Regions from separate parts of the Synechococcus sp. WH 8109 genome, predicted to be linked through region 1. Evidence: predicted binding sites of a transcription regulator. Region 1 holds the regulator's gene; the other holds the start of a gene.
What was found. The regulator HrcA, encoded in region 1, represses chaperone genes, less so after heat shock. The targets are predictions, from matches to a motif close to TTAGCACTCNNNNNNNNNGAGTGCTAA.
Positions count from the first base shown of each region.

Region 1 (10,733 bases):
GTGTGGCAGCAGCGGATCGCCGCCGGTGAGCTGGATTGGAACGGAGCGCTGCTTACCGGTGATCGAGCCTTGCATGGCGGTGAGACCCTCTTTTGGCGGCGTCCGCCCTGGTTGGAGCAGGCGATCCCCGATCAATGGGAGACGATTCACGACGATGGCGACCTGTTGGTGATCAACAAGCCTTCCGGTTTGCCGGTGATGCCCGGTGGTGGCTTCTTGCGCCACACGCTCACGGCCCTGCTTGAACACGCTGGGGCCCTGCCCGTGCACCGCCTGGGGCGCTTCACCTCTGGTCTGCAGGTGTGTGCCCGCACCCCGCAAACCCGCGCCCTCTGGTCAAAGCAGTTCCGGCCCGACGGCGGTTGCCGCAAGGTTTATCAGGCCTGGAGCCAGCAGGTGCCCGGGTTGGAGTTGGGGCAGTGTTTGACGGTGAGCAGTGATGTGGTGGAACGGCCGCATCCGCTATTGGGCTGGATCTGGGGGCCGGAACCGTTCGACGATGTGCCGATCCGCAAACGGCTCTCAGCCCACTCCGAGCTGGAGCTGTTGGAGCGCACGGCCGGTGGTGATCGCCTGCAGGTGACGATCACCACCGGCCGGCCGCATCAGATCCGTATTCATCTGGCGCAGCTGGGCAGTCCGCTGCTGGGGGATCCGCTTTATCTAAATAATCGCGAGATTTCAGAAAGCTCAACCCCCGGGGATGGTGGTTACCGCTTGCATGCCTGGCGGCTTTCGGATCTCCCTAACTTGAGGGAGATCAATCTCCAGGTGGATCCCCCAAATGAGGGAGATCAGGCCTTGCGAAACTCGATCAGGCGAGAGAAATAGAAGGGTGCCTTGTTCAGGCTGCGGTGTACCAGCTTGAAGCCACAGGCCTCCGCTGCTTTCACGATGCCGTCTTCCTTGAGGGTGTAGGCCCGGGTGGTTTTGCTGGGGCCGGGGAACAGCTGGCCGATGCCCTTCAACAGCGCCAGCAGCGGGGTGTAGGGCGCAAAGCTCACGATCAGCCGCTCTTCGGTGAGGCTGCAGAGGTGCTTCACCATCTCCTCGGCCGGTTGCTGTGGGTAGTGAATGAACACATCCAGGCAGCACACCGTGTGGAAGGAGCCGCTCAGGCTTTCCAGGTCGCTGGCGAAGAAGTTCAGCTTGGCCATGTCGAGGCCAGCTTCGCGGGCGCGGCGCTCGGCTTCCTGGGCCATGGCCTCGGAAATGTCGCTGGCGCTGATCGAACCCGCCCCCATCGCCGCCAGCGGCAGGCTCAGGCTGCCCACACCGCAGCCGGCGTCGCAGAAGCTCGCCTGGCTGACTTCTCCGCTCTCCTTGATCCACGCCAGCACTTCATCCACGGTTTTCTGGTGACCGATGCGGATGTTGCGCTGCACCTTGTTCACGTCATCGCTGTTGCTGTAGATGCGGTTCCAGCGGTCGAAACCCGTGGTTTCGAAGTAGCCCTTAACCTCCTCCTTCTCGGCCTGTTTCTGCTCCAGCAGTTGATCGGGGGCCATGGCGGAAGAGTTTGCGTCGGCGGGATCTTAAGCAGCGCAGGTCCAGTGAAGATCACCTTTTTTCTGGTGCCAGCGCAGCAGATGCGTCAGTGGCTGTCCCATCAGGGCGTCCATGCACCCCGTTGCATCGCCAATCAACCGCCGCGGCGCCACCGTGGCGCTCCAGATCGCAGCACTGGGGGCGTCACCCCAGCGGGCCAGCCGTTTCACCCCCTCCAGTTGCGGCAGGGTTACCCCCGCCAAGGTGCCGTCCTCGAGGCGACAGGTGCCGTTCTCCACCAGCAGCACCCGCTCGTCCCAGCGGTGCTCTCCGTCGGCTAGGCCGTAGGGGGCCAGCGCATCGCTCACCAGCACCGTTTGTTCCGGCGCTAGCCGTTGCAACAGCACCGCCATCGTGGGGTGCACGTGCACGCCATCGGAGATCAGCCCTAGGGCAACCCCTCCGCGCCTGCAGGCTTCCCCCAGTGGCCCCGGTGCCCGGTGGTGCAACCCCGGCATGGCATTGAAGGCGTGGGTGAGCATGGCCACCCCCTGATCGAAACCGGTGCTGGCCTGTTCGGCAGTGGCGGTGCTGTGGCCCAGGGCCACGCTGATGCCCATCTCCCGCAGTCGCCCGATCACCGCAGCGGCTCCCTCCAGTTCGGGGGCCAGGGTGACCAGGGCAACCTCCGTTTCGAAGCCACCGATTCGTTCCTCGAGAGCCTCCAAGCTGGGGCTGGCCAGGTGTTCGCGGGGATGGGCACCGCGGCGGGCTTCGGCCAGAAAGGGGCCCTCCAGATGGGCCCCCAGCAGCCGGCAACGGCCGGGTCTGTGCAGGTCCCGCGCCTGCCGCAGCACAGCCAGGGCCTGGCGCAGCGGCGCGATGCCACAGGTCACCAGGGTCGGGGCGATCGCTTCGACCCCATCGCGCCACAGCAGCTCGAGCAGTTGCTCCAGCCGGGGTAGATCCGCCCCGCTCAGTTCCGGGAAGGCCAGCCCCAACCCGCCGTTGATCTGCAGGTCAACACCCCGGGGGCTGAGCCAGTCGCCGTTCCAGTCCGCATCGGTTTGTTGAGCCTCTTGTTGCGCCTCGGTGCTCATCGCGTCGATGTGGCAGATCAGCCCCTGCTCGTCCAGGTCGATGGCATAGCGCTGGTCTCCGTCCCCAGGCAGGGGACCCGGCAGTCGAACGTTGGTGATCTGTTGCATCAACGCAACACTGGCTTCTGCAGCCATGGGGGGAGACGATGGCAGTCTTGCCACTCTGCGTTGTGCCGCCAGTGCTCCCCCGTGTTGCCGTTGTGATGGGCAGTGACTCTGACCTGCCCACCATGGAACCCGCCGCCGCCATCCTGCGCGAATTGGGGGTGGAGGTGGAGGTTCGGGTGCTCTCGGCCCATCGCACCCCCTTGGAGATGGTGAACTTCGCTCAAGCGGCCCGGGGTCAGGGGTTTGGGGTGATCGTCGCCGGCGCCGGCGGGGCGGCCCATCTTCCTGGCATGGTGGCCGCCCTCACCACCCTGCCCGTGATCGGCGTGCCGGTGAAAAGCCGGACGCTGTCCGGGGTCGATTCCCTCCACTCGATCGTGCAGATGCCGGGGGGGATTCCGGTGGCCACCGTCGCCATCGGTGGGGGCCTCAATGCTGGGTTGTTGGCGGCGCAGATCCTTTCGGTGGCCAACTCTGACTTGGCCCGGAAACTTGAGGATTACCGCAGCAGCCTCCACGATGCTGTGGTCGCCAAGGATGCGCGCCTGGTTGATCTGGGCAGCACGGATTACCTCTCTCAGATGAATTCATGAGTGTTCCCGTTCGTTCCACCCTGCGATCCACGCTGCTTTGGGCGGTGGTGCCTGCGGCCATCGCCTAGCGGTTGCCTTGGTCTGGAGTGGTGCTGAGGGCATCAGCGCCAAGCTGGTGTTGAGGGATTTGTCCCAGGCCTGCAACGCCCCTTTGGAGAAAGGTGTCCTCTCCAGTGTGGGCTATCTGCTCTGGATGGCGGCGGCTATCGCCCTGTTTGCGGCATCCACTCGGCAGATCCAGGGCTCCGTTCTTAAACGTCAATTCGCCTTCTGTGGGGGTGGCTTCTCGCTCTGGCTCTGCCTCGACGACATGTTCCTGGTGCATGATCGCTACCTCGGTGAGGACTGACTTGACATCACCTACGCCTTCTTTACCGGGTTGCTGCTGTTTCGCTTCGGTGGCCCCCTGCGGCGCCTCGGTGGCTACACCTTTCTGGTCTCCGTGGTGTTGTTGGGCATGTCGGTTCTGACCGATCACCTCAAGGGCTTTGGCCGAATTCCTACGAGACGGTGCAGATCTTTGAGGAGGGATTCAAGTCCCTCGGGATTGCCGCTTGGCTCAGTTTTTGGTGCCATTACGTCAGTTCCTCCTTTATGCCGGCCTCCCTTGAGCAGCACTGATCGATTCGCTTCATCGTCTCAATGACGCCTTGGCCGGCCTGGTTGCGGCTTGGTCTTCTGCTGCCGGTACTGGGCTTGAACGCCTTTGTGCTGAAGGGTTTGCTGGTGCAGTTCGCCCCATTCCCCGGGCTGTTCCTCACCGCGGCTTTAATCGCCTTTTTGTTGGACCTGCCCTGCCGCTGGCTTGCGCAACGGGGTCTTCCCCGCGCATGGGCCATCGTCAGCGTGGTCCTGGTGACCCTGGGGCTTCTGGTCTGGGCAGCTGTGGCCCTGGTGCCGCTGTTGATTGAACAACTCAGTCAATTGATCAGTACCTCGCCGTCTTTGCTCACGGCGGCGGAGCAGTGGATCGATCGGGGTCAGCTCTGGGCCCTGGATCATGGCTTGCCGGCTGATTTCGCTGACCTCAGCAGCGATCTGGTGGCCCAGTTCAGTCGTCTGGCCACGCAGTTGAGCCAGCGTCTGTTGGGCCTGCTTGGCGCAACGGTGGGCACCACAATCAATGTGGTGATCGTGTTGGTGTTGGCGGTCTTTCTGCTGCTTGGGGCGGATCCGATCGTCGACGGTCTGGCCCGTTGGCTGCCCGACCGTTGGCGGGATCTGGTGAAGATGACCCTTGAGCGCACCTTTCGCGGCTATTTCGCTGGCCAGGTTGTGTTGGCGCTGATCCTCAGTGGCGGTCAGCTTCTGGTGTTCACCGCCTTGAACATTCCCTACGGCGTATTGTTCGCTGTGCTTATCGGCTTCACCACCCTGGTGCCCTATGCCAGTGCCGTGTCGATCGTCTCGGTGAGTGCGGTGCTGGCGGTTCAGGACCCCCGCACAGGCCTTGAGCTGCTTGCCGCGGCGATCGTGGTTGGTCAGATCGTGGATCAGGTGATCCAACCGCGGCTGATGGGCAGCATCGTGGGGTTGCAACCGGCCTGGTTGCTGATCGCTCTGCCCATCGGTGCCCGGGTAGGCGCCCTCTTTGGCGTGGGGGATCTGCTGGGACTGCTGTTGGCGGTGCCGGTGGCCAGTTGCATAAAAACCCTGGCGGATGCAGCCAGGGCTGGCGACGGCGAACTCAGGCGGCCGGAATCACCCCACGCTCCTGGAGCGCTTTGATCACCAGCTCCACGGAGTAGGCCAGATCCTGCTTGCCGGTGTCGATCTTCAGTTCGGGCGTTTCCGGTGCTTCATAGGGGCTGGAGATGCCGGTGAATTCCTTGATCTGCCCCGCCCGTGCTTTGGCGTAGAGGCCTTTGGGGTCGCGGGATTCGCAGACCTCCAGATCAGCGGCGCAGAAAACCTCGAGGAAGTCGCCGTCCTCCACCAGGTCCCGGGCCTTGTCCCGGTCAGCGCGGAAGGGGGAAACAAAGGCGGTCAGCACGATCACGCCCGCATCCAGGAACAGCTTGGCCACTTCACCGATGCGGCGGATGTTCTCCTCACGGTCGGCATCGGAGAAGCCCAGGTCTTTGCAGAGGCCGTGGCGAATGTTGTCGCCATCCAGCACATAGGTGGCGAGTCCCCGTTCAAACAGGGCTGCGTTGACGGCATTGGCAAGAGTGCTCTTGCCGGAGCCGGAGAGTCCGGTGAACCAAAGAATGGCGCTGCGGTGACCGCGCTGCTGCGAGCGATCGTCGCGGCCCACGGAGGCCTCATGCCAGGCAATGTTGGTGGACGCACCTTTATCGGTGAGCTCTCCGTAGGTGGGGCTGGCGGTCATGGCCACGGCATGAAGTGGCGGCCATTCTCCCTTAGCCCCCAGCCCGTTTCGGCCGGTATCCCTCCTTGCTAAGCAGCTCGAGTGCCAGATCCACCTGATCTCCTTGCAGTTCGATCACGCCGTCCTTGGCGGTCCCGCCACTGCCGATGCGTGTTTTGAGCTTCTTCAGCAGCACCTTGAAGCCCGCAGCATCCAGCTCCAGGCCCTGAATCACCGTCACGGTTTTGCCACCTTTGCCACCACGGGTGGGCTGCACCCGCACCATTTGCTGCGCCTTGGCTGTGGGCTCCGCCGCAGGGCCGCTCGGTCGCTGCAGGCTCTCGGCGCTGCTGAATTCCTCCCAGCCTCCCTTCGGCATCCACCCATCGCAACCGGATTGCATTGTCGATGACCGCCGATGCGGCGCCCCACGGCGTGACCGCCTGCTTACGCTGAGCCGACGCTCCGCCGTGGATCCGTGACCAGCACCCTGCCCAACGCCAGCACTCCGGATCCCTCCAGCCTGCAGCCAGCGGTGCGCCCCGGTGCCCATGGTCGTTTTGGACGATTCGGCGGCCAGTACGTGCCCGAGACCCTTATGCCGGCCTTGGCGGAACTGGAGCAAGCAGCGGCCCAGGCCTGGAACGATCCCGCCTTCACCGCCGAGCTCAACCGCCTGCTCAAGAACTACGTCGGGCGGGCGACACCGTTGTATGAGGCCGAGCGTCTCACCGCCCACTACCGCCGCGCCGACGGTGGACCCCGCATCTGGCTCAAGCGGGAAGACCTGAATCACACCGGTGCCCACAAGATCAACAACGCCCTGGGTCAGGCCCTGCTGGCCCTGCGCATGGGCAAGAAGAGGATCATTGCCGAGACCGGTGCGGGGCAGCACGGCGTCGCCACTGCCACGGTCTGTGCTCGCTTCGGCCTGGGGTGCGTGATCTACATGGGCGCTGAAGACATGCGCCGTCAGGCCCTAAATGTTTTCCGCATGCGCCTGCTGGGCGCCACGGTTCAACCGGTGACGGCCGGCACCGCCACCCTCAAGGACGCCACTAGTGAGGCGATCCGCGACTGGGTGACCAACGTCGAAACTACCCACTACATCCTTGGATCCGTCGCTGGTCCGCACCCCTATCCGATGTTGGTGCGGGATTTCCATGCCGTGATCGGTGAGGAGTCCAAGCAGCAGTGTCAGGAAGCCTTCGGCCGGCTGCCCGACGTGCTGATGGCCTGCGTTGGCGGTGGCTCCAATGCCATGGGCCTCTTCCATCCCTTTGTGCAGGACACGTCTGTGCGGCTGATCGGTGTTGAGGCCGCCGGTGATGGTGTGGCCACCGGTCGCCACGCTGCGACGATCACCGAGGGTAGTGCCGGTGTGCTGCACGGCGCCATGAGCCTGCTGCTGCAGGACGGCGACGGTCAGGTGATGGAGGCCCACTCCATCAGTGCAGGTCTCGACTACCCCGGAGTGGGGCCGGAGCACAGCTACCTGCGGGAGATCGGGCGTGCTGAGTACGCCGCAGTCACCGACCAACAGGCCCTTGATGCCCTGCGCCTTGTGAGTGAGCTAGAGGGCATCATTCCAGCCCTGGAAACCGCTCACGCCTTCGCCTGGCTTGAGGAGCTTTGCCCCACCCTGGCCGATGGCACGGAAGTGGTGATCAACTGCTCTGGCCGCGGCGACAAGGACGTCAACACCGTGGCGGAGAAGCTGGGGGATCAGCTCTAAGGAGTGGATCTCAGGCCAGTAGCAATTCCAGGTGGCGGGCCACTCGCTGCACGGCGGCTCGTGCCGTGGCATAGGCCATCCGCATAGGCCCCACCAGGGCCACATGACCGAGCCCCTCGTTGCAGCGGTAGGGCGCCTGAACCACGGCACAGGCCTCTAGGGCTGGCTGAGGATGTTCGTCGCCGATCCATACTCGTGCGGATTCGCCGCGGCTGATCAAGGTGGCGGGTTGGTCATCGATCAGTTCCAGCAGCGGCCGAAGGCTGGAGGTGCTTTCAAATTCCGGTTCGCTCACCAGCCTTGAAAGGCCATGCATCACCACCTGTGTGGAGTTGGCGGGGGTGGGCTGCTCAAGGGCGTTGCGCAGCACCGCGCCGCTGCGTTGCAGCTGCCTGGGCAGTGCTTCCCAGTTCAGGTCGCCCTGCTCGAGCTGGGCCGACGCCCAGCGTTCCATCGCGGTGAGTTCGGTTTCAGCCCCGTGGGGCAGACGCAGGTTGATGTGGCTGGCGCGGCCGTTGGCTTCCACCAGCATCACCAGCAGTCGATCACCGCTGGGCACCAAACGGATCGTCTCAAGTTGCTGGTTCTCCTGCTGCGGTTGGGTGATCAGGCTCATCAGACCGGTGAAATCCGTCAGCCGCCGGGCCAGATGCATCAACAGCTCGTCCAAACCGGCCCAACGAAGACTGAGGCCGGTGAGCTCCCGTTCCAGGTGTTGAACAGCGATGCCGGGTTCGGGCAGCAGCGCATCCACGTAGTGCCGGTAACCCATCGGACTGGGAACGCGTCCGGCGGACGTGTGCGGTTGATTCAGCAGTCCTCGGCGCTCAAGCGCTCCCATGGCGGAGCGAACGGTGGCGGAGCTGGCGGGGATGCCGAATCGTTGCACCAGGGTGCGGCTGCCCACCGGCTCCATCGTGTCGACGTAGTGGTGCACCGTCGCTTGAAGCACCTGTTTTTGCCGAAGCGACAGGGGCTTACTCATCAGTAGCGGGGAACGCTGGGGTTCACCTGAAGGCTCCAGGCATCAATGCCACCCTCAAGGTTCCACACCTCAAGGCCCCAGGGTTGGTCAAGCAGCCACAGGCCGAAGTGGTAGCTGCGCACGCCGGCATGGCAGACCACCACGACGGGTTGATCGGGGTTGAGGTCGGCCTGCAGCTTTCCAAGCCATGCATTGGATTGGCTCAGGGGGCGGTGCAGCACCGCACCTGGGAAGGCAGCGATCGCAAGCTCAGCCTCCTCGCGCACATCCACCAGTTGCGGTGAAGGTCGCTGGCTTTGCAGCCATTGCTGCAGTTCAGAGGCTTGGATTGGTTGTGGTTGTTGGGATTGGCCCATGGCGCCATTCTGCGGTGATGGACAAAGATGAGGCGACCCGAGACCGCCGGCCCATGAAGGCCCGCCCCTTCCTCAGCGCTGCCGGCGCTGTGCTGTTGTCGCTGATTTTGCTGGCCGCTGGCCTGCTCTGGACCATGAACCGCCAGAGCCCCCTGCAGCTGGCAGAGCAGCCGTTGCATCTGCCTCGGGCGGCCCGGTTTGTGCCCCGGGATGCTGACCTGTCCCTCCATTGGCTGGCCGATCCAGGACGGTTGCCGGCCTATGCCCAGGCCGTTGCCCCTGCCTCCCAACGCCGCGATGCCCGTGATGGCGCCCGGCAGTGGCGCGAAGGCGTCTTTGCCTTGGCGGGCCTCCAGTTCGGTCTGGAGCTGGAGCCCTGGCTTGGTGAAGAGGTCAGTCTCAGCCTCACCGACGGGGATTCCTTCACCGGTTGGGTGTTGGCTTTGACCAGTCGGGATGACGACGGCGCCCGGCGCTTTCTGCAACGGTTCTGGCAGACCCGCAGCCTGGCGGGCACCGACTTGCAGATCAGCAGTTACCGCGGTGTCGGTGTGATCAGTGGCCAGGGGGCGTTGGTGGGGCATGACCCCCAACCCCTGGCCACGGCCTTGATTGACGATGATCTGCTGCTCGTGGCCTCAGGCAGGGGTGTGCTGGAGCAGGCCCTCGATGTCTCCCAGCTTCCGGATCAGCATCAGCTGGGGGATCAAAGCCTGCAACGTCAGGTGGCTGAGCTCGGCGAGGGCGTGGCTCTGCTCACGGCATCTCCCCATGCCCTTGAGCATTGGCTGCAGCTGCCTGAGCTAGTAGCCCAACGGGACGATTTGAGCGGACTCGTGGCATCACTGCGACCAGAGGGTTCAACCCTGGCGGTGGATGGGCGCCTAGGGTTCCGGCAAGGCCTTGGCGCCGACCCCTGGCCTGAGCTCACGGATCTGACGGCGTCGGCCGGCGGCCATGCCCGCTGGCTGGCTCAGCTGCAGAGTCCAGCCCGTTTGCTGGATCTCAGCGAAAGTCATCCGCTGGCCCAATGGTTCGGTCCGGTGCTGGAGAAGCACTTGGCGGACCAGCCGGCGGCAGAGGCTGTTGTGGGGGCCGATGAAGGCCCTCTGCTTTGGCAGGACCAACCTGAGGGCTGGTTGCTGGCCAGCCGCCCGCAAAGCCCCGCCAGGGATGCGGTGGATACGCGTCTGCAGGAGCAGGGCCTGACCCGTTCTGAGCTGGAGGGCGATGGCGAGATGTTGAGCGTGTGGACGCGGCTGGTGCGCCAGCGGGGACGCCAGCCAGGGGTGGATGCTCAATTGGCCGTGGCTCAGGTTCGCTCGTCTGCGCTGAACTGGTGGGGCGAGTCTCTGATGGCTCTGGCGCAGCGCCAGAACGGGCGTGCCCTCCAGCCCCGCTTGAACCAGTGGCAGGAGCTCACAGCCTCCGCCCAACCGGCGCAGGCCCTCCTGCTGGCGGATGAGCCGGCCCGGGCACTGTTGGGGCAATGGCGGCCATGGGCCCTGCTGCAGGTGATGGCGGGGCGTCCGCTCCAGGATCAGGTCCGCGGCCTTGCGCTGGCCGTCGATGTTGATCGCCAGGAGCAGGGCGGTACCGAGATTCCGTTGCACGCCCGGCTCGAACTTGGCTGACCTGGTTCTGTTGCGGCATGGCATCGCCGAACCCCGCCAGGGGGGCCAGGACCATCCGGATCGCCCCCTGAACGCCGCTGGCCGTCAGCGAACCCAGCGGGTGATGGCGGCCCTGGTGCAACGGGGGCTGCGCTTGGATCGCCTGCTGTCCAGCCCTTATCGCCGGGCTCTGCAAACGGCGGAACTGGCGTTGGATGCGGGGCTCGCTTCTGAGCTTGCGGTGGATGAACGGCTCCAGCCGGGCGGGGCCCTCAACATGCTGGTGACCGCCTTGGATGAACGGCTTGGCTTGATCGGCCATGAGCCGGATCTTGGCGATCTGGCCTGCGGTCTTCTGGGGTGTGCCCCGGGTGCCCTGGTGCTGAAGAAAGCCGGCGTGATCCAGCTGCGTCATTCCGCGGGCCAGTGGCAGTTGAAGGCCTT
Region 1 covers NZ_CP006882.1:1,899,653-1,910,385, reverse strand. Annotated here, with positions in the region: gene Syncc8109_RS10315 (RNA pseudouridine synthase) at 1-831, shown strand, start outside; gene bchM (magnesium protoporphyrin IX methyltransferase) at 795-1,508, opposite strand; gene Syncc8109_RS10305 (hypothetical protein) at 1,536-2,723, opposite strand; gene purE (5-(carboxyamino)imidazole ribonucleotide mutase) at 2,735-3,289, shown strand; gene Syncc8109_RS12990 (hypothetical protein) at 3,327-3,638, shown strand; gene Syncc8109_RS10290 (AI-2E family transporter) at 3,932-5,017, shown strand; gene cysC (adenylyl-sulfate kinase) at 4,977-5,621, opposite strand; gene Syncc8109_RS10280 (translation initiation factor) at 5,653-5,979, opposite strand; gene trpB (tryptophan synthase subunit beta) at 6,079-7,335, shown strand; gene hrcA (heat-inducible transcriptional repressor HrcA) at 7,346-8,320, opposite strand; gene Syncc8109_RS10265 (rhodanese-like domain-containing protein) at 8,320-8,676, opposite strand; gene Syncc8109_RS10260 (DUF3352 domain-containing protein) at 8,730-10,310, shown strand; gene sixA (phosphohistidine phosphatase SixA) at 10,303-10,733, shown strand, end outside.

Region 2 (10,733 bases), 210 kb from region 1:
GGCCAGGCGGCACTGCGGCAGCCAGCAATCGCTCTGTTTCCAGCGGGGAACCTGGCCGGCGAGATCGCTTCCCACCACAAACACCAGGTCGCGATCAGGCCAATGCTGGGCGGCCCGTTGCAAGGTGATCAAGGTGTAAGGGCTGCTCAGATGCTGGACCAGCTCCAGCCGTTCATCCTGCAGTTGCTGCACCAGCTGGCCGAGCAGCATCGCCCGCAACGCCAGGGGGGCATCGTGCTGTTTCAGGGGGTTGTCACTGGCCCAGGTCGCAACCTGGCCATAGCGGCTCAACAGACCCTCCAGCAGCACCTGGTGGCCGCGGGTGGGTGGATCGGCGCTGGTGCCCAGCAAAGCGATGGCAGCAGCGGTCATCTCAGGGCAGCAGTGGTTGCAGATCCTGCTCCAGGGCTTTGGGCCAGCGCAACAGCCAATGGTGCACCACGGGATCACGTTCGGCCAGGCGGCGCAACAGTGCACCTGGTTGTCCACCGCGCCGTCGCAGCAACTGCTGAGCCACCAGACGCCCCGTTCGGCGGCTGGCATGCACTGCCAGGGCGGCCTGGGCCAGGGCCACCGGCGCTGCAGGGGCCAAGCTGCCGCCGCCGCTCACCGGCACCAGCAGCAGCAGTACCTGCTTGAGGGCCGCCAGCCCCAACTGCACTCCGCCCAACAAGGCGTTGTGGCTGGAGAGTCGGGTGAGCAGCAGCCTTGCCGCCGCAGGTGTCATCGGCAGGTTGTAGAGACGGCTGAGCTGCAGCACCAGGGCGGTGTCGCAGGCCATGCCTCCCGCCATATCCAGTGCCATCACAGGGTTGACGGCCACGCCGGTGGCCTTGGCGGCTGCATAGCGACCGATCAGGCTCTGGGCCGTGCGGCGGTGCTGTTGCAGCCGCAGTTCTTGGCAGGCCTTCTGGAAGCGGTCGGCCTGGCGCAGCGACTGAATCGCCAGCAGCAGGGTGGCTTCGTTCTCCAGCTGCCGGCAAAGCTGCTTCTGAAGATCTTGTACCTGCGGCGCCGTGATCCTGCTGCGCACCCGTCCATCTGCCTGGATCTGGGGGCTGCGGGGCGCTGCCGCTGCCGCGGTGATCGGTAGATCCACCGGCAGCCGGGCGCGGATGCTGCGCAGCAGTTCGGCACGTTCCTGCTTTGGCCAGCGGTCGCTCCGGTTCAGCACCAGCTGCAGGGGTTTGCCGCTCTCCAGCAGCGTGCGTAAGGCCTCCAGGTCGGCCCGGGTCAGGTCGCTGTCCACCACCAGCAGCACCAGATCAGCCCCCATGGCCACGCGGGAGGCCAAGCGAGCCCGCCCAGCGGCATCAATTTCATCAATGCCGGGGGTGTCCACCAGTTCCACCCTGGTCAGTCCGGCAATCTCCACGGGCCAGTCCACCGCCTGCTGATGGCGGGTGCTGCCGTGGGCGACATCCGTTGCCAGCAGTGGCTGGCGGATCAATGCATTGATCAGGCTGGATTTGCCGACCCCCACCCGACCAAACAGAGCAATGCGCAGGCGCCGTTGCTGCAGCCGTTGCAGCTGACGATCCAGCAGCTGCAATTCACCCCCCAGCAGTCCCTGGTCCCGTGGGCTCAGCTGAAGCTGACTGCGCCAGTGTTCCAGCAGCAGCTGGCAGCGCTCAACGGTATCGGGCGGGGTGGGTTGCATCCCTTTCATGCTGCCGGCTTACGCCACCAGCCGGCCAGCACGGCCAGCACTGATTCGGCACCGATCACGCCGACAAAGCCGCCGAATTCATCCACCACAACGCGTACGCCACCGCTATCGCGCCGGAAGCCTGTCAGTAGCCGATCGGCCCGGATCATCTCGGGCACGTATTCCACCGGTTCGCAGAGGTCAACGGGTGTGAGCAGGCCGCGGTTCTCCAACAGAGCGGTGAGCACCCGTTCGCGGCTGGCCACGCCAAGCACCTTGTCCACTTGATCACCCAGCACCACCCACCAGGGATCGTTCGTGCTCATCAGCTTGGCCCGCTGGGCTTCGATGCTGAGGCTGCCGTCCAGGGTGGGCGCCGCCACCCGCGGCGTCATGAGGTCGCGGGCGGTGAGGTCGTTGAGTTGGAACACCTTGCCGATCATCGCGGCTTCATCGGCTTCGATCTCTCCCTTCTGGGAGCCCAGACGAGCCAGCAGACGGATCTCCTCTTCATTGGTGCTGAGTTCCGCTTCGGCGGTAATGGCCGGCAGCATCCGTTCCAGCAGCAGCACCAGCGGCCGTAGCGCCAGGCCGAGCCAATGCAACAGGGGTGCGCTGGCCAGGGCCACCGGCAGGGCCAGACGGCTTCCGAGGGCTTTGGGCAGGATTTCCCCCAGCAGGATCACCAGGACGGTGAGTCCCACCGAGAAAACTGGCAGGGCTGCACCGCTGATATTGCGCTGCTCGAACACCCAGGCGGCATAACCACCAAGCATCAGGCTGCCGAAAATGTTGAAGCCGTTGTTGGCGATCACCAGAGCCGATAAGGTGCGCCCCAGTCGTTGACGCAACTGCGCTAGCCGCCGGGCCCCGGCCACGGGGCGTTCCCGGGCAGCCAGCTCGTGCACCCGGATCGGACTCACGGTCAGCAGGGCGGCCTCCACGCCGGAACAGAGGGCCGAACCCAGCAGCACCACCAAAACCAGCAGCAACAGCACCAGGAGATCGGAGCTCATTGCCGTCTGAAACTCCTTGCATCGTAGAGGCCCTGGCCAGTTCGGCCTTGCCAACTGCCATCCTGTTCCCCTGAACGCTCTGCTGCTGTGAACGGTTTCGACTCCGGCATCCACGCGCGTCGTCGCGCCTTGTTCATGGAGCAACTCGGCGCTGCCGCCGCTGTGATCCCGGCCGCGGCGTTGGCGACCCATCACGCCGACTGTGAATGGCCTTTCCGGCAGGAAAGCGATTTCTTTTATCTCACCGGTTTTGATGAACCGGACGCGGTGGCTCTACTGCTGCCGCATCGACCGGAAGGCGAGCGCTACGTACTGTTCGTGCAGCCCAAGGACCCGGCTGCTGAGGTGTGGACTGGCTTCCGCTGGGGCACCGAAGGAGCGGTGGAGCGCTATGGGGCGGACCTGGCCCATCCGCTGGATCAGCTGAGCGAAAAACTGCCCGAGTACCTCGCCGGTGCCGAAGCCATCGCCTTCCGGGTGGGCCGCCATACATCGGTGGAATCGATGGTGCTTTCGGCCTGGGGGCGGCAACTGGATACCTATGCCCGCACAGGGACGGCGGCCCTGGGCCTGGTGGCACCAACGCCGATCCTGCATCGCCTGCGCCTGCGCAAGGAGCCCCATGAGTTGGAGCGTCTACGAGAGGCCTGTCGCATCTCCTCAGAAGCCCACGAGCTGGCCCGATCGATCACCCGCCCTGGCATGAACGAAGCCGAGGTGCAGGCGGCGATGGAGGCCCACTTCCGCAGCAACGGGGCCCGCGGTCCTGCCTACGGATCCATCGTCGCCGGCGGTGATAACGCCTGCGTGCTGCACTACACCGCCAACACGGCCCCCCTTCAGGACGGTGACCTGCTGCTGATCGATGCCGGTTGTTCGCTGGAGGATTACTACAACGGCGACATCACCCGTACCTTCCCGGTGAATGGCCGCTTCACGGCGGAACAGCGGGAGCTCTATAGCGTGGTGTTGGAGGCTCAGGAAGCTGCGGTTGCCGTTGTGGCTCCCGGCGGCACGGCGGAGGCGGTGCACGACACCGCCCTGCGAATTTTGGTGGAGGGCCTGGTGGACCTGGGCCTGCTGATCGGGGATGTGAATGGCATCATCGAGCGAGGCGACTACCGCCACCTGTACATGCACCGCACCGGCCATTGGCTGGGTCTGGATGTGCATGACGTGGGGGCCTACAGGCTCGGTGAGCAACCTGCGCCGCTGGAGCCAGGCATGGTGCTCACCGTTGAGCCCGGTCTTTACGTCAGCGATCGCCTCAGCGTGCCGGAAGGACAGCCTGAGATTGACGATCGCTGGAAAGGTATCGGCATCCGCATCGAAGACGATGTTGCCGTCACCGAGACCGGCCATGAGGTGCTCACCGCCGGCGCCCTCAAGAGCGTTGCTGCGATGGAGCGCTGATCGCCTCGATCAGCGGGGAGTTTCGCGGAGCACAGTCTCCCTCATCCCGCGGCTCCTTCCCAGTGCAAGACCGCTTCGGTGGTCTTCAGCACTTGATCGGCGCCCGCCTCCTCTAGCCGTTGCTCATAGATTTCGCGCGCCGCAGCCTGCTCTACGGTTTGCAGGTGAGGAGGTGCCACCGCCAGGCTCACGAATGATTGTTCCGGCCAGCGTTCCCGGGCTTGGATCACGGTGTGAACATCGGCCACGGTGTCGCCGAGATAAGCCACCTGAACTCCCTCGGCACTGGCTCCCAGTGCTTTGGCCAGGCGGATCAAGCCTGTGGGGTCCGGTTTGTCTGGGGCATCTCCCATCGCGATCAGGGGCGGGTCCTGGAGCCCCAGGCGCTGCTGCAGCACGAAGCGGGCTGAGGGCGGTTCAGCTCCACTCACAAATCCCCATCGCAACTTGCGCTTCGACAGCGTCGCGAAAAAGCTGTCGTCCACCAGAAGAGGCTCATCACCGATAAAGCCCGTCCATTGGCTGGGGTCTCCGTCCGGATCTCCGCCGAAGTAAAAGCCGCTGAACACATCGATCAGCGCGGCGCGATCCGGCAGCTCAGCACCATGGCGCCGCAGCAGTTCAAGGCTGGCGTCCCAGTCGTTGTTCCAGGCTCCCTCCGACTTCAACGCATCAATGACATCAACGCTGGGCTGCCAATCGCAGTAGTGCTGCACAGTGCATTGAAGGGCCCGTCGATAGCTGCCCGCTACATCGCGGATCACACCATCGATGTCGAACAGCAGGATGGTTGGGGGTCCCAGAACGTCCAATGGGGAGCGGCTGGTAGGTTAGTTGTTTGTATTTCTGTCTTGAGCGCTGACACCATGACGGTCACCGAAGGCGCTGCCCCTACCGACCAGGAGGTCGCGACTCCGTCCGCCGAAGCGGCAGAAGGCGCCACCCAGGCAGCTGAAACCACTGAAAAGCCTGCAACCAGCGAAGGCGAAGGCCGTCCTGTGCTGAAGGGCGCCGCCGCGGCTTTGGCCACGGCCACCATCGATGCTGATGGTGTTCCTTCCGGTTACACCCCCAAAGCCGATGAGGGTCGCTTCCTGCTGAAGATTCTCTGGCTTCCCGACAACGTGGCCCTTGCGGTTGATCAGATCGTTGGCGGTGGCCCCAGCCCCCTCACCTCCTACTTCTTTTGGCCCCGTGAGGATGCCTGGGAAAGCCTGAAGACCGAGCTGGAAGGCAAGAGCTGGATCACCGACAACGAGCGGGTTGAAGTGCTCAACCAGGCCACTGAGGTGATCAACTACTGGCAGGAAGAGGGCAAAGGCAAGAGCCTCGATGAGGCCAAGGCCAAGTTCCCCGATGTCACCTTTTGCGGTACCGCCTGATTACGCTCTTCAATTTGATGATGCAAACCTGCTTTCGGGCAGGTTTTTTTATGCCTTCCCGTTGCTTGCGTGGTGTTGGGATGACTAACGGACAAACGACACCACTAAAAAGGCCAGGGGTAGGAGCCCCTGGCCTTTCACAACGTCATCCTTGAAACAGGGGGATGAATCAGTCGGTGGTTTTGCTGGCCTGAAGGCGAGCACGGGCTTCGTTCAGCTGTTGCTGCGCCTTGAGTTTTTCCGGCGAAGTAGGTTGGCCTTCCATGCCAGCCACCACGGTGGAGGCCTTCTGGAAAGCGGCTTCGGCTGCAGCGGCATCGATGGAGCTGCCCAGTTCGGCCTTGTTCACCAGAACGGTGACTTCATCAGCATCTACTTCGGCAAAACCACCCATCAGAGCGATGGAGTTCCAGGCACCGTTGGCACGCACCCGCAGCACACCAATGTCGATGGCGGTGAGCAGGGAGATGTGGCCGGGCAGGATGCCGAGTTGACCGGTGGTACTGGGCAGGATCACCTCGTCGGCGCTGCCATCAAAGACGTTCTGGTCTGTTGCCAGCACGCGGAGGGTGAGGGACATGAACCTTGGTTCGGAAAGAGAACGGACTGTCGAGAAACACGTGATCGGGGGTGTGAATAACACCCCCGCAGGGATCACTTGGTTTCGGCGGCGATCTTCTCGGCCTTGGCTTTCACTTCCTCGATGTTGCCCACCAGGTAGAAGGCGGCTTCGGGGAGGCTGTCCAGCTCACCGGAAAGGATCTGGTTGAAACCAGCGATGGTCTCCTCCAACTTCACGTACTTTCCGGGCATGCCGGTGAAGATTTCAGCCACGAAGAAAGGCTGGGAGAGGAATTTCTCCACCTTGCGGGCACGATCCACGGTGCGACGGTCGTCTTCCGACAGTTCGTCGAGACCCAGAATCGCAATGATGTCCTGCAGTTCCTTGTAGCGCTGCAGGGTGGACTGCACGGCGCGGGCGGTGCGGTAGTGCTCGTCACCCACCACAGCTGGCTGGAGCATGGTGCTGGTGGAATCCAGAGGATCCACAGCGGGGTAGATGCCCTTGGAAGCCAGGGCACGGTTCAGCACCGTGGTGGCGTCGAGGTGGGCAAATGTGGTGGCCGGCGCGGGGTCGGTCAGGTCGTCAGCAGGAACGTAAACAGCTTGGATCGAGGTGATCGAACCTTCAACGGTGGAAGCAACACGCTCCTGCAGGGCACCCACATCGGTGCCCAGGGTGGGCTGGTAGCCCACAGCGGAAGGCATGCGGCCAAGCAGTGCGGACACCTCGGAACCGGCCTGCACGAAACGGAAGATGTTGTCGACGAACAGCAGCACGTCCTGCTTGTTCACGTCGCGGAAGTGCTCAGCCATGGTCAGAGCGGAGAGGCCCACGCGCATCCGGGCGCCGGGGGGCTCGTTCATCTGGCCATAGCAGAGAGCCACTTTCGACTTGGACAGGTCGTCGGCGTTGATCACGCCGGACTCCTTGAATTCCTCGTAGAGGTCGTTGCCTTCACGGGTGCGCTCACCCACACCACCAAACACAGACACACCGCCGTGCTCCTTGGCGATGTTGTTGATCAGCTCCTGAATCAGCACAGTCTTGCCCACACCGGCGCCGCCGAACAGGCCGACCTTGCCGCCCTGACGATAGGGAGCCAGGAGGTCGATCACCTTGATACCGGTCTCGAACACCTTGGGCTTGGTCTCAAGCTCGGTGATGTTGGGGGCATCCCGATGGATGGGAGCAGTGGCCGAGGTGTTGACGGGGCCCTGCTCGTCTACGGGCTCGCCCAGCACGTTGAAGATGCGGCCTAGGGTGGCTTCACCCACGGGCACGGAGATCGGTGCACCGGTGTCAAGGGCTTCCATGCCGCGCACCAGACCGTCGGTGCCACTCATGGCAACGGCACGAACCCGGTGATCACCCAGAAGTTGTTGAACTTCAGCGGTCAGGGCGACGTCGTCACCTGCGGGGTTTTTCCCCTCGATGCGGAGGGCGTTATAGATCTTGGGCAGTTTCCCGGCGGGAAATTCCACGTCCAGAACCGGGCCGATCACCTGACGGATCACACCCTTGGTGCCAGCAGATGCAGGAGCAGAAGCGACCATAGGAAGGAGAGTTGCGGGAACAGGCGCTGCGCGCTCGGACCCATTCAGAGCGGCGCAACCATACCACTGCTGTGGTTGCAGCCCCTCCGGTTCGGTCACCCGCACAGCTTGGGGTATGGCCCGAGGGATGGTGGATTGAATACGTTGGCACTCATCGGCATCGAGTGCCAACTCGCGTCGATGCGTGCGCATTGCGCCCTGTCCCTGCTCCTGCAAGTACCCATGGCTGCTGTTTCTCTCAGCGTCTCGACCGTTAAACCCCTCGGCGACCGCGTGTTCGTCAAGGTCTCTGAATCAGAAGAGAAGACTGCCGGCGGCATCCTTCTCCCTGACACCGCCAAAGAAAAGCCCCAGGTGGGTGAAGTGGTTCAGGTGGGCCCCGGCAAGCGCAACGACGACGGCAGCCGTCAGGCTCCCGAAGTTGGTGTAGGCGACAAGGTTCTCTACAGCAAGTACGCCGGCACCGACATCAAGCTCGGCAGCGATGAATACGTGCTGCTGTCCGAGAAGGACATCCTGGCTGTCGTCAACTGAGATCAGCCCCGCTGCATTGCGGCTTGAGACTCGACTCAGCCTCCCTTAACCATCCCCTTTATTAGGAACCGCCTTCCATGGCAAAGCGCATCATCTACAACGAGAACGCCCGTCGCGCTCTCGAAAAAGGCATCGACATCCTCTGCGAAGCCGTCGCCGTGACACTGGGTCCCAAGGGCCGCAACGTGGTGCTCGAGAAGAAGTTCGGTGCACCCCAGATCATCAATGACGGCGTCACCATCGCCAAGGAGATCGAGCTCGAAGACCACATCGAGAACACCGGTGTTGCTTTGATTCGTCAGGCTGCCTCCAAAACCAACGACGCCGCCGGTGACGGCACCACCACCGCCACCGTTTTGGCCCATGCCATGGTCAAGGCGGGTCTGCGCAACGTGGCTGCCGGTGCCAATGCCATCACCCTGAAGAAGGGCATCGACAAGGCTTCCGATTTCCTGGTCAGCAAGATCAAGGAAATGGCCAAGCCCATCGCGGACAGCAATGCCATCGCCCAGGTCGGCACCATCTCCGCTGGCAACGACGAAGAAGTTGGCAAGATGATCGCCGATGCCATGGACAAGGTTGGCAAGGAAGGTGTGATTTCCCTCGAAGAGGGCAAGTCCATGGAGACCGAACTCGAGGTCACCGAAGGCATGCGCTTCGATAAGGGCTACATCTCCCCTTATTTCGCCACCGACACAGAGCGGATGGAAGCCGTCCTCGACGAGCCTTACATCCTTCTCACCGATAAGAAGATCGGTCTGGTGCAGGATCTGGTGCCCGTGCTGGAGCAAATCGCCCGCACCGGCAAGCCTCTGCTGATCATTGCTGAGGACATCGAGAAGGAAGCCCTCGCCACTCTGGTGGTGAACCGTTTACGCGGTGTGCTGAACGTGGCCGCCGTGAAGGCTCCTGGTTTCGGTGATCGCCGCAAGGCCATGTTGGAAGACATGGCTGTGCTGACCAACGGTCAGCTGATCACCGAGGACGCCGGTCTCAAGCTGGAGAACGCCAAGCTCGAGATGCTGGGCACCGCCCGTCGAATCACCATCAACAAGGACACCACCACCATCGTTGCCGAGGGCAACGAGGCGGCTGTCGGCGCCCGCTGCGAACAGATCAAGAAGCAGATGGACGAGACCGACTCCACCTACGACAAGGAGAAGCTGCAGGAGCGCCTGGCCAAGCTGGCCGGTGGCGTGGCTGTGGTGAAGGTGGGTGCAGCCACCGAAACCGAGATGAAGGACAAGAAACTCCGTCTGGAGGACGCCATCAACGCCACCAAGGCGGCTGTTGAGGAAGGCATCGTTCCTGGCGGCGGCACCACCCTGGCTCACCTGGCTCCGGCCCTGGAGCAGTGGGCAGCCTCCAGCCTGTCCGGCGAGGAACTGATCGGCGCCAACATCGTGGCTGCTGCTCTTACGGCTCCGCTTATGCGCATCGCTGAAAACGCAGGTGCCAACGGCGCTGTTGTGGCTGAGAACGTCAAGGCTCGCGCTGGTGCCGAAGGTTTCAACGCTGCCTCCGGTGAGTACGTCGACATGCTGGCTGCCGGCATCGTCGATCCCGCCAAGGTGACCCGCTCCGGTCTGCAAAATGCCGCATCCATCGCTGGCATGGTGCTCACCACCGAGTGCATCGTGGCTGATCTGCCTGAGAAGAAAGAAGCAGCTCCTGCCGGCGGCGGCATGGGCGGCGGCGACTTCGACTACTGATCGACGTATGGGTGGTCGGGAGACCACCCGATCACCCCAACTCAAGTCATGCCAAGAGGTCCTGCGGGGCTTCTTTTTTATGCTCGGATACATGTCTTGCAAGAACTAGTTCTTACAAGACATGTGGTGCCTGGGGGGCAGCGTTGGTGCCGGCCATGGAGGATGTGAGGTGTGGAGACGCGCCGGCTAGCGTCTTGCTGTGTAACGTTGTGTCGGGACAAATGCCCCAGCGCCCCGGAGCTTTTGCCGCCCAGTTCGCTCCAGAGACGCTGCAGCGTTTCAAGGCCCTCTGTCGACAGCAAGACAAGGCCTACTCCAAGGTGTTGGAGCGTCTTGCGTTGTTGTACGTCGAAACGGATGGAGGCATTCTTTCTCCAGCCAGCACGGCTTCCGCTCCGTCAAAAGGCGTGCAAAAAAGGCAAGTCCAGGTTGAATCTCTGCAAAACAAACTGTTGGAGGATCTGTTGAAGCGGGTTGAAATCCTTGAAAAGAAGGAAACAAAAACGTTGTACGAGCTTGATAGGGTCTACAAGGAAATTGCTTTTCTGAAATCAGGCTTGCAAAGCCCTGAGTGATGTTTCTGACGTATCACGACTGAAGTTCACGGCCGCTTCGGCTTTCACCCATCCAGACTGCTTGAAGAGCTCTTGGTTTTTGTTATTGCAGTACCGCCTCGGTTTTGCCTTAGTTTTCTGGATTCGTGCTCAATGTGCTTCTTTGAGTTTGTTCTGGCTCGCGAAATTGATCGGAACAGAGAGGCAAGTTGATGAAGAGCAATTCAACCATCAGGTTGAAGCTGCCTGCAAAGAATGCATGCTGAAAATTGAGTTTGTGAGCGGGTTGGTTTAGTTCAACCAGCCAGCACTCAGGATCACAGCCAAGGACAAAAACAACGCCAGGCATGTCCATG
Region 2 covers NZ_CP006882.1:1,685,424-1,696,156, reverse strand. Annotated here, with positions in the region: gene Syncc8109_RS09210 (nicotinate-nucleotide adenylyltransferase) at 1-372, opposite strand, end outside; gene Syncc8109_RS09205 (GTP-binding protein) at 374-1,669, opposite strand; gene Syncc8109_RS09200 (CNNM domain-containing protein) at 1,666-2,664, opposite strand; gene Syncc8109_RS09195 (aminopeptidase P N-terminal domain-containing protein) at 2,752-4,077, shown strand; gene Syncc8109_RS09190 (TIGR01548 family HAD-type hydrolase) at 4,119-4,889, opposite strand; gene Syncc8109_RS09185 (30S ribosomal protein PSRP-3) at 4,944-5,459, shown strand; gene atpC (ATP synthase F1 subunit epsilon) at 5,629-6,039, opposite strand; gene atpD (F0F1 ATP synthase subunit beta) at 6,114-7,577, opposite strand; gene groES (co-chaperone GroES) at 7,800-8,111, shown strand; gene groL (chaperonin GroEL) at 8,189-9,823, shown strand; gene Syncc8109_RS09160 (hypothetical protein) at 9,979-10,398, shown strand; gene secG (preprotein translocase subunit SecG) at 10,669-10,733, opposite strand, start outside.
Region 2: groES (co-chaperone GroES) is a predicted target of HrcA. The motif match lies at 7,722-7,748, and genes of this name have one in related genera.